DNA from 3 places in the Pseudoalteromonas sp. MEBiC 03485 genome. Region 3 is predicted to be linked to each of the others. Evidence: predicted binding sites of a transcription regulator. Region 3 holds the regulator's gene; each other region holds the start of a gene.
What was found. Region 3 encodes sigma-54, which starts transcription at its own class of promoters, with help from an activator protein. Its sites were predicted from a motif close to GTTGGCACGNNNNTNGNNT; they were not measured.

Region 1: a site for sigma-54 is predicted at 1,944-1,962, ahead of fliE (flagellar hook-basal body complex protein FliE). Genes of this name have one in related genera too.
Region 2: a site for sigma-54 is predicted at 1,636-1,654, ahead of EVU92_RS16295 (flagellar basal body rod protein FlgF). Genes of this name have one in related genera too.

What each region holds. Positions count from the first base shown of each region.
Region 1 covers NZ_SGBT01000001.1:3,505,569-3,509,828, forward strand. The annotation lists gene fliF (flagellar basal-body MS-ring/collar protein FliF) at 1-1,552, opposite strand, end outside; gene fliE (flagellar hook-basal body complex protein FliE) at 1,573-1,905, opposite strand; gene EVU92_RS16120 (sigma-54 dependent transcriptional regulator) at 2,076-3,479, opposite strand; gene EVU92_RS16125 (ATP-binding protein) at 3,476-4,260, opposite strand, start outside.
Region 2 covers NZ_SGBT01000001.1:3,544,794-3,549,053, forward strand. The annotation lists gene flgH (flagellar basal body L-ring protein FlgH) at 1-11, opposite strand, end outside; gene flgG (flagellar basal-body rod protein FlgG) at 27-815, opposite strand; gene EVU92_RS16295 (flagellar basal body rod protein FlgF) at 837-1,601, opposite strand; gene flgE (flagellar hook protein FlgE) at 1,763-3,115, opposite strand; gene EVU92_RS16305 (flagellar hook assembly protein FlgD) at 3,167-3,847, opposite strand; gene flgC (flagellar basal body rod protein FlgC) at 3,861-4,260, opposite strand, start outside.
Region 3 covers NZ_SGBT01000001.1:467,909-472,168, forward strand. The annotation lists gene lptA (lipopolysaccharide transport periplasmic protein LptA) at 1-280, shown strand, start outside; gene lptB (LPS export ABC transporter ATP-binding protein) at 277-1,002, shown strand; gene EVU92_RS02170 (RNA polymerase factor sigma-54) at 1,120-2,616, shown strand; gene hpf (ribosome hibernation promoting factor) at 2,644-2,931, shown strand; gene ptsN (PTS IIA-like nitrogen regulatory protein PtsN) at 2,935-3,387, shown strand; gene rapZ (RNase adapter RapZ) at 3,388-4,233, shown strand; gene EVU92_RS02190 (HPr family phosphocarrier protein) at 4,249-4,260, shown strand, end outside.

The DNA.
Region 1 (4,260 bases), 3.0 Mb from region 3:
TATTTAGCATATCTAGCGTGCTATCACCAATATCTACACCAGCACTTAATGCATCTTCATCATATTCCTCTAGTGTATCGTCTGGGTAAATTAGACGTTTCAACATAGGTCTTACTACAAAGACAATCAATACAATGATAACCAGAGCACCTAATGCTAAGCGTAGCATCTTCATGAACCAATCTTGCTCCCAAAGCGGAACTTCAATTGCTTCCCCAACATCTTCACGAACAAATGGTACTGTTACAACTTCAAGTGCATCACCACGTTGCATATCAAAACCAACACCACCTTGTAGTAAGCGACGAATATTTGACAATGCTTCTACAGAGCGAGGAACCATGGTTGTTTCACCGTTTTCACCCACTTGCGGCACATAATCAACGGCAACTGAAACGCTTATGCGACGGATAACACCGGTTTGCTGACGCTTATGCGAAATAGTTGTATCAAGCTCGTAGTTGCGTGTTGCTTCTTTATGCGAACGGCTAGGATTCGTTGCTGAACCCGCACTACCTTGGCCAGCAATTTCAGGAATATTAGAGTTTACTGGCGGCTGATTAGTTAGCGCACCAGGAATGCCTACAGCGAGGCCACCTATGTTATTTTCTTCGAAAGTTGTTTCACTGCGCACTGCCGGTAAATCTGGGTTATAACGTTTTTGTGTTTCTTCGACTGCGCTGAAATCCATGTTTAAATCGACTTGTGCAGTATAGTTACCTAGGCCCACTACAGGAATTAGAATACTATCGATTTTATTTAAGTACTCTTCTTCACGCTTACGCTCAATTTCATACTCTTTACGAGAGCGTGCCGCGAGTGAGTTTTGTGAACCAGAATTAAGTAAGCGACCATTTTGATCAGTCACGGTAACACGCTCTGGCGATAAACCTTGTACCGCTGAGGCAACAATATCAACCACTGAGTCAACTTCTTCACCATCAAGCGAACGGCCACGTTTTAAGGTTAGCACTACTGTAGCTGAGGGCTGTTTTTCGCGACGAGCGAATACGTTTTCTTTTGGAATAGCTAAAAGTACTTTGGCGCGAGTAACATTTTTTAGCTCTTCGATGGTACGCGCAAGCTGTTGCTCACGACCATGTTTTAAACGTTCACGTTCAAGGCGTTGGCTTACACCAAATCCCATGTCTTGCATGATGATGTCAGTACCTGAGCTTGGCGCTTGCTCTAGGCCTTCACGAGCCATCAATAGCTTTATGTTTTGGTATTCACCTTCTTCAACAGAGATGACGTTACCATCGAGTTCGTAATCAATCTTTTGAGCGTCTAAAAAGTCCAACGTTTGAATAAGCTCTTCCGTTGGCATTTTACCAAGCGGACGCATATCTGGCTGACGAGCCCAAATAATAATGAAAATTGCGATAGCCAAACAGATTGCCAAAGCAATCACTAAGGTAACCTGACGTAAAACATCTACGCCGTTTAAGGCACTTAGGTAGCCTGACTTTTGCTCTTGTTGATCATCGGTATCGGTTGAATCGATACCACCGCCTGCTAAGGCTAGATCAGTTGATTGATTAGATTGCGCCACAATAATTCTCCACTACCTAGTTACACAGGCATGTTCATGATTTCTTTATAAGCTTCAACAAGTTTGTTTCGAACCTGAACCGTTGCTTCAAATGCCACTGATGACTTTTGCGAAGCAATCATCACATCAGCTAAAGAAACACTGCGGTCACCCATTTCCATTGCCGTTACTTTTTGCTTAGCGTCTTGTTGTAAGCCATTCACTGTATCAAGTGCATTAGTAAGTAAATCACCAAACTGTGCCGACGATGTTGGCTGAGTTTGTGTTGGTAAATTATTAATTGAGTTGCTACGGCCTGCTTCTAAGGCCATAGATTGCATTTCTTGAAATAATGCGCTGTTTTGAACTTTCATAATACTCTCTGACAATGCAGTTTACTTATGAACTGATAAAGCATAAACCGTGCCACAAAATAAACACAGCAATTTCAATAGCTTAAGCAGCACTCTTGGTTTGTCAGAGTTTTGACAGCAAACAAGCTCACAAAAATGTGAGCTTGTTTGCTTAACTTTTTGGAAGGAATCTATGCAGGTAAGGCTATACCTAAGTCTCGCATTTGCGCCAGTTTATAACGTAAAGTGCGTGGACTAATACCTAAGGTTTCTGCAACCTCTTTACGCTTACCATTACAGCGCGCTAAGGTTTCTAAAATAATACGATGCTCTTTATCTTTCAGCTCGTCTTTGTAATTACCTTGCTCGCTTACTTGTGGCACGGTATCTAAATTAACCTCTACAGGCTGCTCTTGATAAGCCGGTGCATTGTGTGATGGCGTAGCGACTGGCTTGATATCCGCAGATAACAACTCTTCAATAAAAACATCGTCTTGATGAATACTATTACCATCACATAATATCAACGCCCGTTGAATAACGTTATCAAGCTCTCGTACGTTACCTGGCCAAGCATGCGATAGCAGCTTTTGTTTCGCACTCTCACTTAGTTGAGCGATAGGCTCTTTACTTTTAAGGCAATGACGCTCTATCAAATGCTCAGCCAATACAATAATATCGCCAGGACGCTCAGCTAGTGGTTTCCACATTAGCGGGAACACATTTAAGCGATAATATAAATCTTCTCTAAATAGATTTTCGCTCACCGCTTCTTTTAAATCTCGGTTACTTGTGGCGAGTACGCGAACATCAAGTTCAATAGTTTTACGTCCGCCTAAGCGCTCTACTTCGCGCTCTTGAAGTACACGCAGTAATTTAGCTTGTAAGCCTAAATCCATCTCAGTAATTTCATCAAGTAAGATGGTACCACCTTGAGCTTGCTCAAATTTACCAGGACAGGCTTGAATAGCGCCGGTAAACGCCCCTTTTTCGTAACCAAATAAGGTTGCTTCAAGCATATTTTCCGGAATAGCGGCGCAGTTAATAGCAACAAAGGGGGCATCGCTACGATTTGATTTGTCGTGGATAAAACGAGCCAACACTTCTTTACCCGAGCCACTTGGGCCGAGTACCATAACACTGGCATCGGAGCGCGCAACTTTACTCGCAAGTTCTAATAACTTAATGCTCGATGGATCGGCAACAATTGGGCCATCAGTTTCTTTTTCCTTTTCAGGCAAATAACGGCTCACCATGTTAAGAAGCACTTCAGGGGCAAACGGTTTTGCCATGTAATCAATCGCGCCTAGACGCATTGCTTCTACAGCATCATCAATGGTGGCATAGGCCGTCATCATTAATACCGGCAGCTCAGGATAATTAAGTTTAATGCTACGTAGTAGGTCAAGGCCGCTCATAGCGCCCATTTGCACGTCGCTAACAACCAATGAATAGCTATTTTGCTTAAGCAAGATCATCGCTTGTTCAGCGCTATCTGCAGCAACGCAATCAATACCCGACATTTCAAGGGTATCGATTAGCGCTTCTCGTAAGCCTGCGTCGTCTTCAACGACTAAAATAGAGTTAGTATTCATTTTGCCTCCGCTGACATTGGTTCTGCACTAATTGGCAAGATCAAACTAAAACATGCTCCCCCATGAGCATTATTAGTCACTTCAACCCGTCCTTGGTGCGCATTGGCGACTGAACTTACAACTGCAAGTCCAAGCCCCGTGCCTTGGCTTTTGGTAGTGTAAAAAGGTTCGAATAATTTGTTGGCATGACGTAAATCAACACCTGGGCCATTATCACTGACACTGATGCGAACACAGTTTTCGCTAGTTTCGTCACGCTCAGCACTCAGTGTTACCACAGCCTCAGAGCCAATGATTTGAATACTGTTATGGATCAGGTTTTGAATAGCGCTCGCCAGAGCGGTTTTATTACCCACAATTTCAATATCTGGCTCTGGTAAGTTCACGCTAAGTTCACTGTTATTTTGAGCAACCATAGCATCAGCACCCGCTTTTACTTCATTAAGTAACTGCTGCATCGACACACTTTCAACCACTTGTTGCTCGCCACTTTTGGCAAATAACAGCATGTCATTCACTTGGGTTTCTAAATCTTTTAAACGCGACATTAGCTTTGTATGAAAATTACCACGAGAACTTTCTGGGAGACGCTTTGAGCCTAAATTTGCGGCATATAACATGGCAGCAGATAGCGGCGTCCTGACTTGATGAGCAAGCGAAGCAACCATTTTGCCAAGCGCACTTAAGCGCTGCATATGTGCCATCCGCTTTTGTAAACGTCTGGTTTCAGTTAAATCTGTCATTAAAATTAACTGTCCTGGCTCTGGGGCAAGCGCAGTAA
Region 2 (4,260 bases), 3.1 Mb from region 3:
ATATTACGCATGCTGCCTCCTACCCATTAAAGCTGCTGATTAATGTAACTAAGCATTTCATCAACCGCTGAAATCACTTTTGAATTCATTTCATAAATTCGTTGTGTTTCAATCAAGTTAACGAGCTCTTCTGTCACATTCACGTTAGACGTTTCAAGAGAACCTTGAACCACACTGCCTAAACCATCGATACCTGGGTTACCTTGCACAGGCGCACCACTAACAGCGGTTTCTGTGTATAAGTTTTGCCCCATGGGCTCAAGACCCGATGGATTAATAAAATCACTAATAGTTAGCTGACCAATTACCACATTGTCTGGTTGCCCTGCGATACGAACTGACACTTCACCGTCTTGCGAAACAGTGATTGATTGTGCATCATCTGGAACATTCATTTCAGGCTGCAACGGAAAACCCGCTCCCGATGTCACAATTCGACCATCTTCGTCAGTCGTGAATTGACCATTACGTGAATAGGCAATATTGCCATCAGGTAATTGCACTTCAAAAAAACCAGGACCTGAAATCATCCAATCCAATGAATTTTCTGTGGTAAGCATGTTACCTTGTGAAAAGTTCTTTTGGTTAGCAACCACTTTGGCACCGGCACCTAGCATTAAGCCCGATGGCATTTCAGTGTCTTGTGACGAACGACCACCTGGTTGGTTAATGTTTTGATATAGTAAATCTTCAAATACGGCGCGGCTTTTTTTGTAACCGACCGTGCTGGCATTCGCGAGATTATTTGAGATCACCGAAATATCGGTTTGCTGGGCGTCAAGCCCGGTTTTACTGATCCATAATGCAGGATTCATAACTCTACCCTCTCAGTCATCTTAAACAATGCGTAACAGCTGATCTTGACGCTCATCGAGCTCTTCGGCTGTTTTCATCAATTTAACTTGTAATTCAAATTGGCGTTGATTGCTGATCATGTCGACCATTTCATGCACTGGGTTTACATTCGACATCTCAAGCGTTCCCGACAGTACTTTCACGTTAGGTGAAATATCACAAAAACCACATAGATCATTTACCAACATATCTTCTTTTGGTCGGAATAATCCGTCATTGCCTTTTTCGAGCATGGTGTTATCAGCCTCAATCACTTTCAGCCGATCAACTACTTCTAAAAAGTTAGCAGGCGCACCTTGTGGGCGAACCTGAATAGCGCCATCTTCACTAAACTCAACTTTCTCGATAGGTAACGGCAAAATAATTGGACCACCTTCGCCAATTACTTGACGGCCGTGGCTAGTGATCAACGCGCCATCTGGAGTAATGTTTAATGTGCCAGTTTTGGTGTACGCCTCATTGCCTGATGCATCTTGTACACTCAACCAACCACGGTCACTCATCGCGATATCAAGCTCGCGGCCAGTTTCAACAAAGCCACCCGATTCCATATTAGATCCAGGGCGTTCTTGCATTGCAAACACCCTAGATGGCAAACCTTCACCGAAGGCTTGCATAGAGCGAGCTTGTGCAAAATCAGCTTTAAAGCCAGTGGTGTTAGCATTAGCAAGATTGTTGGCCTTGAGTTCAAGACCTCGCAAACTTTGCTTTGCACCCGACATGGCAATGTAGACCATTTTGTCCATAACATTGACTCACTAAAAATACGATAACTAAGAAATGCAATAAAAGTGCCAAAGTAAAATTGACGCTAAAATAGGAAAGAAAAATGAGGTCGGTAAAATGAAAAAAGGCTGCCAATAGAGGGAGCAGCCTTCGTGTCGGATTTAGCTTAGAGCCGCTAAAATTAACGGATCTGTAGGATATTTTGTTGTAGTGTTGAGTTAACCTCAAGCGCACGTGAATTTGCCTGGAAGTTACGCTGCGCACTGATCAAATCAACAAGTTCACTAGTTAAGTTAACATTCGACTGCTCAAGCGCAGATGAGTTAATTGAACCTAAAGTACCTGAACCTGGTTCGCCAGCAATCGGCTCACCTGATGTTAAACTCTTCTTCCAAGCAGTATTACCTACTTGTTGCAAGCCTTGTGAGTTCGAAAAACGTACCATCGCAACTTGGCCAAGGAAAGAAGTATCACCATTACTGTATGAAGCAACAATTTTACCATCGGTACCAATATCGATACCTGATAGACGACCAACAGTCGCACCATCTTGCTCAAGCGCTTTCACTTCAAAGTTACTTGCATATTGAGTCGGTATTTTATTCGTTGTACCAGCTTCATCGCGCCAGTTAATGTTTACATCATCAGGGAAACTCGCACCATTAGACAGTAAACCAGATATACCGCCTGAAGGTATTGTTAATGGATTAAACGTAGCATCCGTATTTGCAGTCCCATCTGTGCTTTGTGGTAAACCACTTGAGTCAAACTGAAAAGTTGAAATAGGTGTATATGGCGACGCAGTTTGCTCAGTACCATTAGCAGCAAACGGCTTTTCATCAAGTGTTGCAAACACTTGCCATTCATTATCATTACCAGTCACTGCTGCGTCAGTTTTAACAAAGAAGAACTGTAAAATGTGTGGCTCACCTAAAGAATCATACACCGTGGTTGATGTTGAACTGTTGTACGACGCACTTGTCTCTGGGTCAAATGGTGTAACTGCTGGCGTTAATGCACGAGAATCTAAGTTAAACGACGAATAAACATTGGTCGTAGCGCGTGGAGAACCTGATGCATCAGGAATTTGTAGCGCAGAAGATGTGCTTAAACTAACAGAAGTTGTATCACCCGTTGCTTCATCAACAGGGAAACCTTGTAAGTAGTTTCCGCTAGCATCCACAATAAAGTTGTCTTTATTAAGTTTGAACGCACCAGCACGAGTATATGTAAAATCTTGTGCACCTAGGTCATTTGCCATGGCAAAGTAACCTTCACCAGTAATTGCTAAGTCCAGTGAGTTATTAGTGAAAGATAATGAACCTTGGTGGAATTGCTGTGCCACCATTGTTGTTCTTACACCGTCACCATTTTTTGTTTTACCAGAACTAAATACTGATGATGCGTACACATCAGCGAACTCTGCACGAGACTCCTTAAAGCCCGTGGTATTGACGTTAGCAATATTATTTGCTGTAACGTCTAAATCTTTTTGCGCGGCTGCTAAGCCTGTTAATGCAATATTGAAGCTCATAACTCACCTCTAACCTATCTCTTAGCCTAAGCTAACCCAAACCTTTTTTACTTATGCGATTTCAGCTATATCAGTTAGCCTAACCGCACCCTCTTTTGTATTTACGATAATGCCGCTGGCGCCATTAATATTGACACTTTCAATATTCTTAAAGGTCGCCATTGGCATACTGCTGTAGTCTCCATTTACGAAGCCTTCAGCACTAATGTCATACTCACCTTCAGGGAGTACATTGCCATCGTTATCTTTACCATCCCATTCAAAACGAAGAGCACCCGCTGACTGCGAACCTAATTCAATCGTGCGCACTAACTGGCCCGATGAATCGGTTATTCTTAACGTTAAAGACTCAACGGCAGTTTCTGCAACTACCGACCCTTTAGCGAGATTTTCACCATCAAAATCAATCGTGTCAGACTCAAGTAATGCTTGCTTACCAACAAGGGTAGAAGCCTGTAACGCAGAATTTGATGTCATTGAAGCAGTCAGTGATTCAAACTTCTCATTTAAGTTTGAAATACCCTCAGCCATAGTGAAGTTCGTCATCTGCGCAATCATTTGATCATTATCAGCTGGCTTGCTTGGGTCTTGAAACGACAACTGTTGTGTTAAAAGTGAGAAGAAGTCTTCTTGCGTTAAAGTATCATCTTTCTCTTCTGTTTTATTTTGATTGTCTTGCCAACGTAAATTATCTAAATACGTGGATGACGCACTGCTGATGTCGTTACTCATAACTTATCCTCGGTTACCGCTGCCCAAGCAACAGTGTTTTACTTAACATTTGCTTAGCTGCATCAGCAACTTGCACATTTGTTTGGTAAGAGCGAGAGGCAGAAATCATATTTGCCATTTCTTCTACAACATTAACGTTAGGCTTATAGATGTAACCATTTTCATCAGCACTTGGATGGTTTGGGTTATATTCAATTTGCAGAGGCTTATCACTCTCTACAATGCCTAGTACTTTAACGCCAACAGAAGAGCCCTGAGGATTGCTTTGTGATGCTGACGCTTTAGTCAACTCTGCAGCAAAAACAGGATGGCGCGCTCGATACGTCTGATCTTGGCTAGAACTAATCGAATTCGCATTCGAGATATTACTGGCAGTAGTATTTAAGCGGACATTTTGCGCGCTCATACCGGTT
Region 3 (4,260 bases):
TGCAACAGGCAAACCAGCTTACTTCGAAGAAAAACAAACGGATGGTTCCGTAATGAGCGCCAGTGCTGAAGAAGTTCGTTATGATGTTGCGAAACGCTTCTTAACCTTAAACGGTGAAGCTGAAGTTACCCAAGCTGGTCAAAAAGTAACAGCGAAAAGCATTACCTATGATATGGCTCAGCAGCTTATCAGTGCTGAAAAAGACGAAAACTCATCAGATCGTGTACACACTATTTTAGTACCTGTTGAAAATAAAAAAGACAATAAAGGCCAACCATGAGCACATTAAAAGCAGAGCTTTTAGCTAAGAGCTACAAAGGCCGCCAAGTGGTTAAAAATGTCGGTCTGGAAGTTGAAGCAGGCAGTATTGTTGGCTTGCTTGGCCCAAATGGTGCTGGTAAAACCACGACTTTTTACATGATTGTAGGCCTAGTTCCGAGCGACAAAGGTAAAATTAGCATCGATGATAACGATATTACCCTTTTGCCAATGCACAGCCGTGCGAGGTTGGGTATTGGTTATCTACCGCAAGAATCTTCGATTTTTCGAAAGTTAACAGTTTACCAAAACTTGATGGCTATTTTAGAGACTCGTAAAGATCTAAATAAAACCACGCGGGAAGAAACTCTAAATAGCTTATTAGATGAATTTAGCATCCAACACATCCGTGATAGTCAAGGTATGGCTCTATCTGGTGGTGAACGTCGCCGCGTTGAAATTGCTCGCGCATTAGCCGCTAATCCTAAATTTATCCTTTTAGATGAGCCTTTTGCTGGTGTTGATCCAATTTCAGTGTTAGATATAAAGAAAATTATTGAGCACCTAAAAAATCGTGGTATTGGTGTACTAATTACTGACCATAATGTTCGAGAAACCCTTGATGTTTGTGAAAAAGCCTACATTGTTTCTCATGGGGAGCTAATTGCATCAGGCACACCTGAGCACGTATTAGCTGACCAAACTGTACGCGATGTTTATCTAGGCGAGCAATTTAGGCTGTAACCATTACGCCACCGACTAGAGCATCTGCTAGACTTATAACAATGACAATAAATCGATAATAACTTAACTGTCTTTGCACAGTTATCGATAACTTAAAAAAAGGATTGTTAGGGATACATGAGGCAATCATTACAGCTGCGCATGGGCCAGCAACTTACAATGACTCCACAACTGCAACAAGCTATACGTTTGTTGCAGCTCAGTACATTGGATCTCCAACAAGAAATTCAAGAGGCGCTAGATAGTAACCCTTTACTTGAAGTGGAAGAAGCGGATTACAACGAAGAAAGCATCGGCAAAAATGAGCAAAAAGCTGAATCTGACGATGTGCAAGTCAGCGCTTCTGCAGACGAAGCACCTAGCGAATATGAACAAGAAAGCAGTGATGCTCTAAATAAAGACACTGTAAGTGACGATTTAGCCATGGATGTTACATGGGATGAGTACATGAGTGCCGCTCCATCAACATCATCAGGGCCAATGCCAGAAGATGAATCTATTTATCAAGGTGCATCGACCGAAACCCTTCACGAATACCTTATGTGGCAATTACAGCTAACTCCCTTTAGTCCGACTGATGAAGCGATTGCTGTGGCAATTGTTGAGGCTATCGATGACTCTGGTATTTTAACGGTAAGCTGTGAAGATATCGTCGAGAGCTTTAATCAAAATAGTGATGAAGAAGAAATCGAACTTGATGAAGTCGAAGCGGTCCTAAAGAGAATTCAATTGTTTGATCCTGTCGGTATTGGGGCGCGTAGTTTACAGGAATGCCTGTGTATTCAACTTCGCCAATTCGATGCAAACACGCCATATTTAGCTGAAACTAAAATGGTTTTATCTGAGCATATCGAATTATTAGCGAGTCGCGACTATCGAACTTTGATGAAAAAGACTAAGCTTAAAGAAAATGAGCTTAAAGAAGTAATGACGCTAATTCACAGCTTAAACCCTAAGCCTGCGGATAGCATAGTACGCGAAGAGTCTGAGTACGTCATACCTGATGTATCAGTGAAAAAAGTAAAAGGTCGCTGGGTGGTTGAGTTAAACCCAGATAGTATGCCAAAGATTAGAGTGAACAGCCAATATGCGGCTATGTCTCGCTCTGTTAAATCAAGTAGCGACAGCCAATTTATTCGCTCTCACTTACAAGAAGCAAAGTGGTTTATTAAGAGCTTAGAAAGCCGTAACGATACACTATTAAAAGTGACCAACTGTATCGTTCAACAACAACAAGCTTTCTTTGAGCATGGCCCAGAAGCAATGAAGCCGATGGTGCTAAATGATGTTGCTGAAATGGTCGAAATGCATGAATCGACGATTTCACGAGTAACAACGCAAAAATATATGCATACCCCTAGGGGTATCTTTGAGTTGAAATATTTCTTCTCAAGCCATGTCAGCACTGAAAATGGTGGTGAGTGTTCTTCAACAGCAATACGCGCTTTAATCAAGAAGTTAGTCGCTGCAGAAAACTCGGCTAAACCATTGAGTGATAGCAAAATTGCAGATATATTGGCTGAGCAAGGAATTAAAGTAGCTAGACGTACAATTGCAAAATATCGTGAGTCTCTAGCAATACCTCCGTCTAATCAGCGTAAGAGTTTGATTTAGACGTTTTACATAGAAGGAAAAATGCTTATGCAACTAAATTTAACTGGTCGTCATGTAGAAATCACTGATTCATTAAGAGACTATGTAAACACCAAGTTTGCGAAACTAGAAAGGCATTTTGACCATATTAATAATGTTCATGTCATTCTAGATGTAGAAAAATTAAGCCAAAAAGCAGAAGCAACTTTACATGTAAACGGAGGCGAATTGTTCGCTTCTACAGAACATCAAGATATGTACGCAGCCATTGACTCGTTGATCGATAAGCTTGATCGCCAAGTCATTAAACACAAAGAGAAATTAGCTCGACATTAAATTATGAAACTAAGTTCACTTACTAATCAGGACTGCAGCAAAGCTGCGGTCCTTTTTAATAGCAAAAAAAGAATTCTTGAATATATCAGCGAACTGGCTCACCAGCAGCTTCCTCATTTATCTCAACAAGATATCCTAAATGCTTTACTCAACCGAGAGAAGCTAGGTAGCACCGGTATTGGCCGAGGTATTGCTATTCCACATGGCCGAATGAGTGGCGCCGATGAACCTCAGGCGTTTGTCATAGTGAGTGAATCCCCAATCAATTTTGATGCAATTGATAATCGCCCTGTTGACATTTTCGTAGCACTCATCGTACCAGATGGTGACTCTCAGCTTCATCTAAAGACCTTATCAACAATTGCTGATAGACTTAAAGATAAAGAGTTTTGTAAACAGCTGCGTAGTGCTACTACCGATCAGCAACTGTTTCAGGTTATATCAGCAGAGGCATAAATGGAATTAATCATTATCAGCGGTCGCTCAGGCTCAGGTAAATCGGTCGCTTTACGAGTACTTGAAGACTTAGGTTATTATTGCGTTGATAATATTCCAGTCAATTTACTGCCTTCGCTCGTGCGTAGCGTATCAGATAACTACGATAAAATAGCGGTCAGTATTGATGTGCGTAACCTTCCAAAAGAGCAGCAAGAATTTAATGATATTCTTGAGTACCTTCCTGGTTTCGCAAATCCAACACTTTTTTACTTAGACAGTGATGACCAAACCCTGATAAAACGCTTTTCAGAGACTCGTCGTTTACACCCATTATCCATTGATTCTTTGCCACTTGATCTGGCTATTAAACAAGAAAAAGTCTTACTCGATGTGTTGATCACTCGTGCTGATTTTATGATTGATACCACAGATCTCAGTGTTCATCAGTTAGCAGAATCAATTCGCGAAAAGATTTTGGGTAAAAAGGATAAAAAACTGATTATCACTTTTATGTCTTTCGGCTTTAAACACGGTATTCCAAAAGAAGCTGATTACGTATTTGATGCACGTTTTTTACCTAACCCACACTGGGAACCTGATTTAAAGCCGCTAACGGGTCTAGATCAACCAGTAAAAGATTACTTAGCTAGCCACAGCATAGTGCAAAAGTTCACATGGCAAATTCAAACATTTGTACAAACATGGCTACCACATTTAGAGCGTAACAACCGAAGTTACCTTACCATTGCCATTGGTTGTACTGGTGGCCAACATCGCTCTGTTTACTTAGCACAAACAATTGGTGAGAGTTTTGCTAAAAGCCATGACAATGTAAAAATTCGCCACCGTGAACAAGACATTTAATTAGGCACTATTATAATGCGCGCTGAA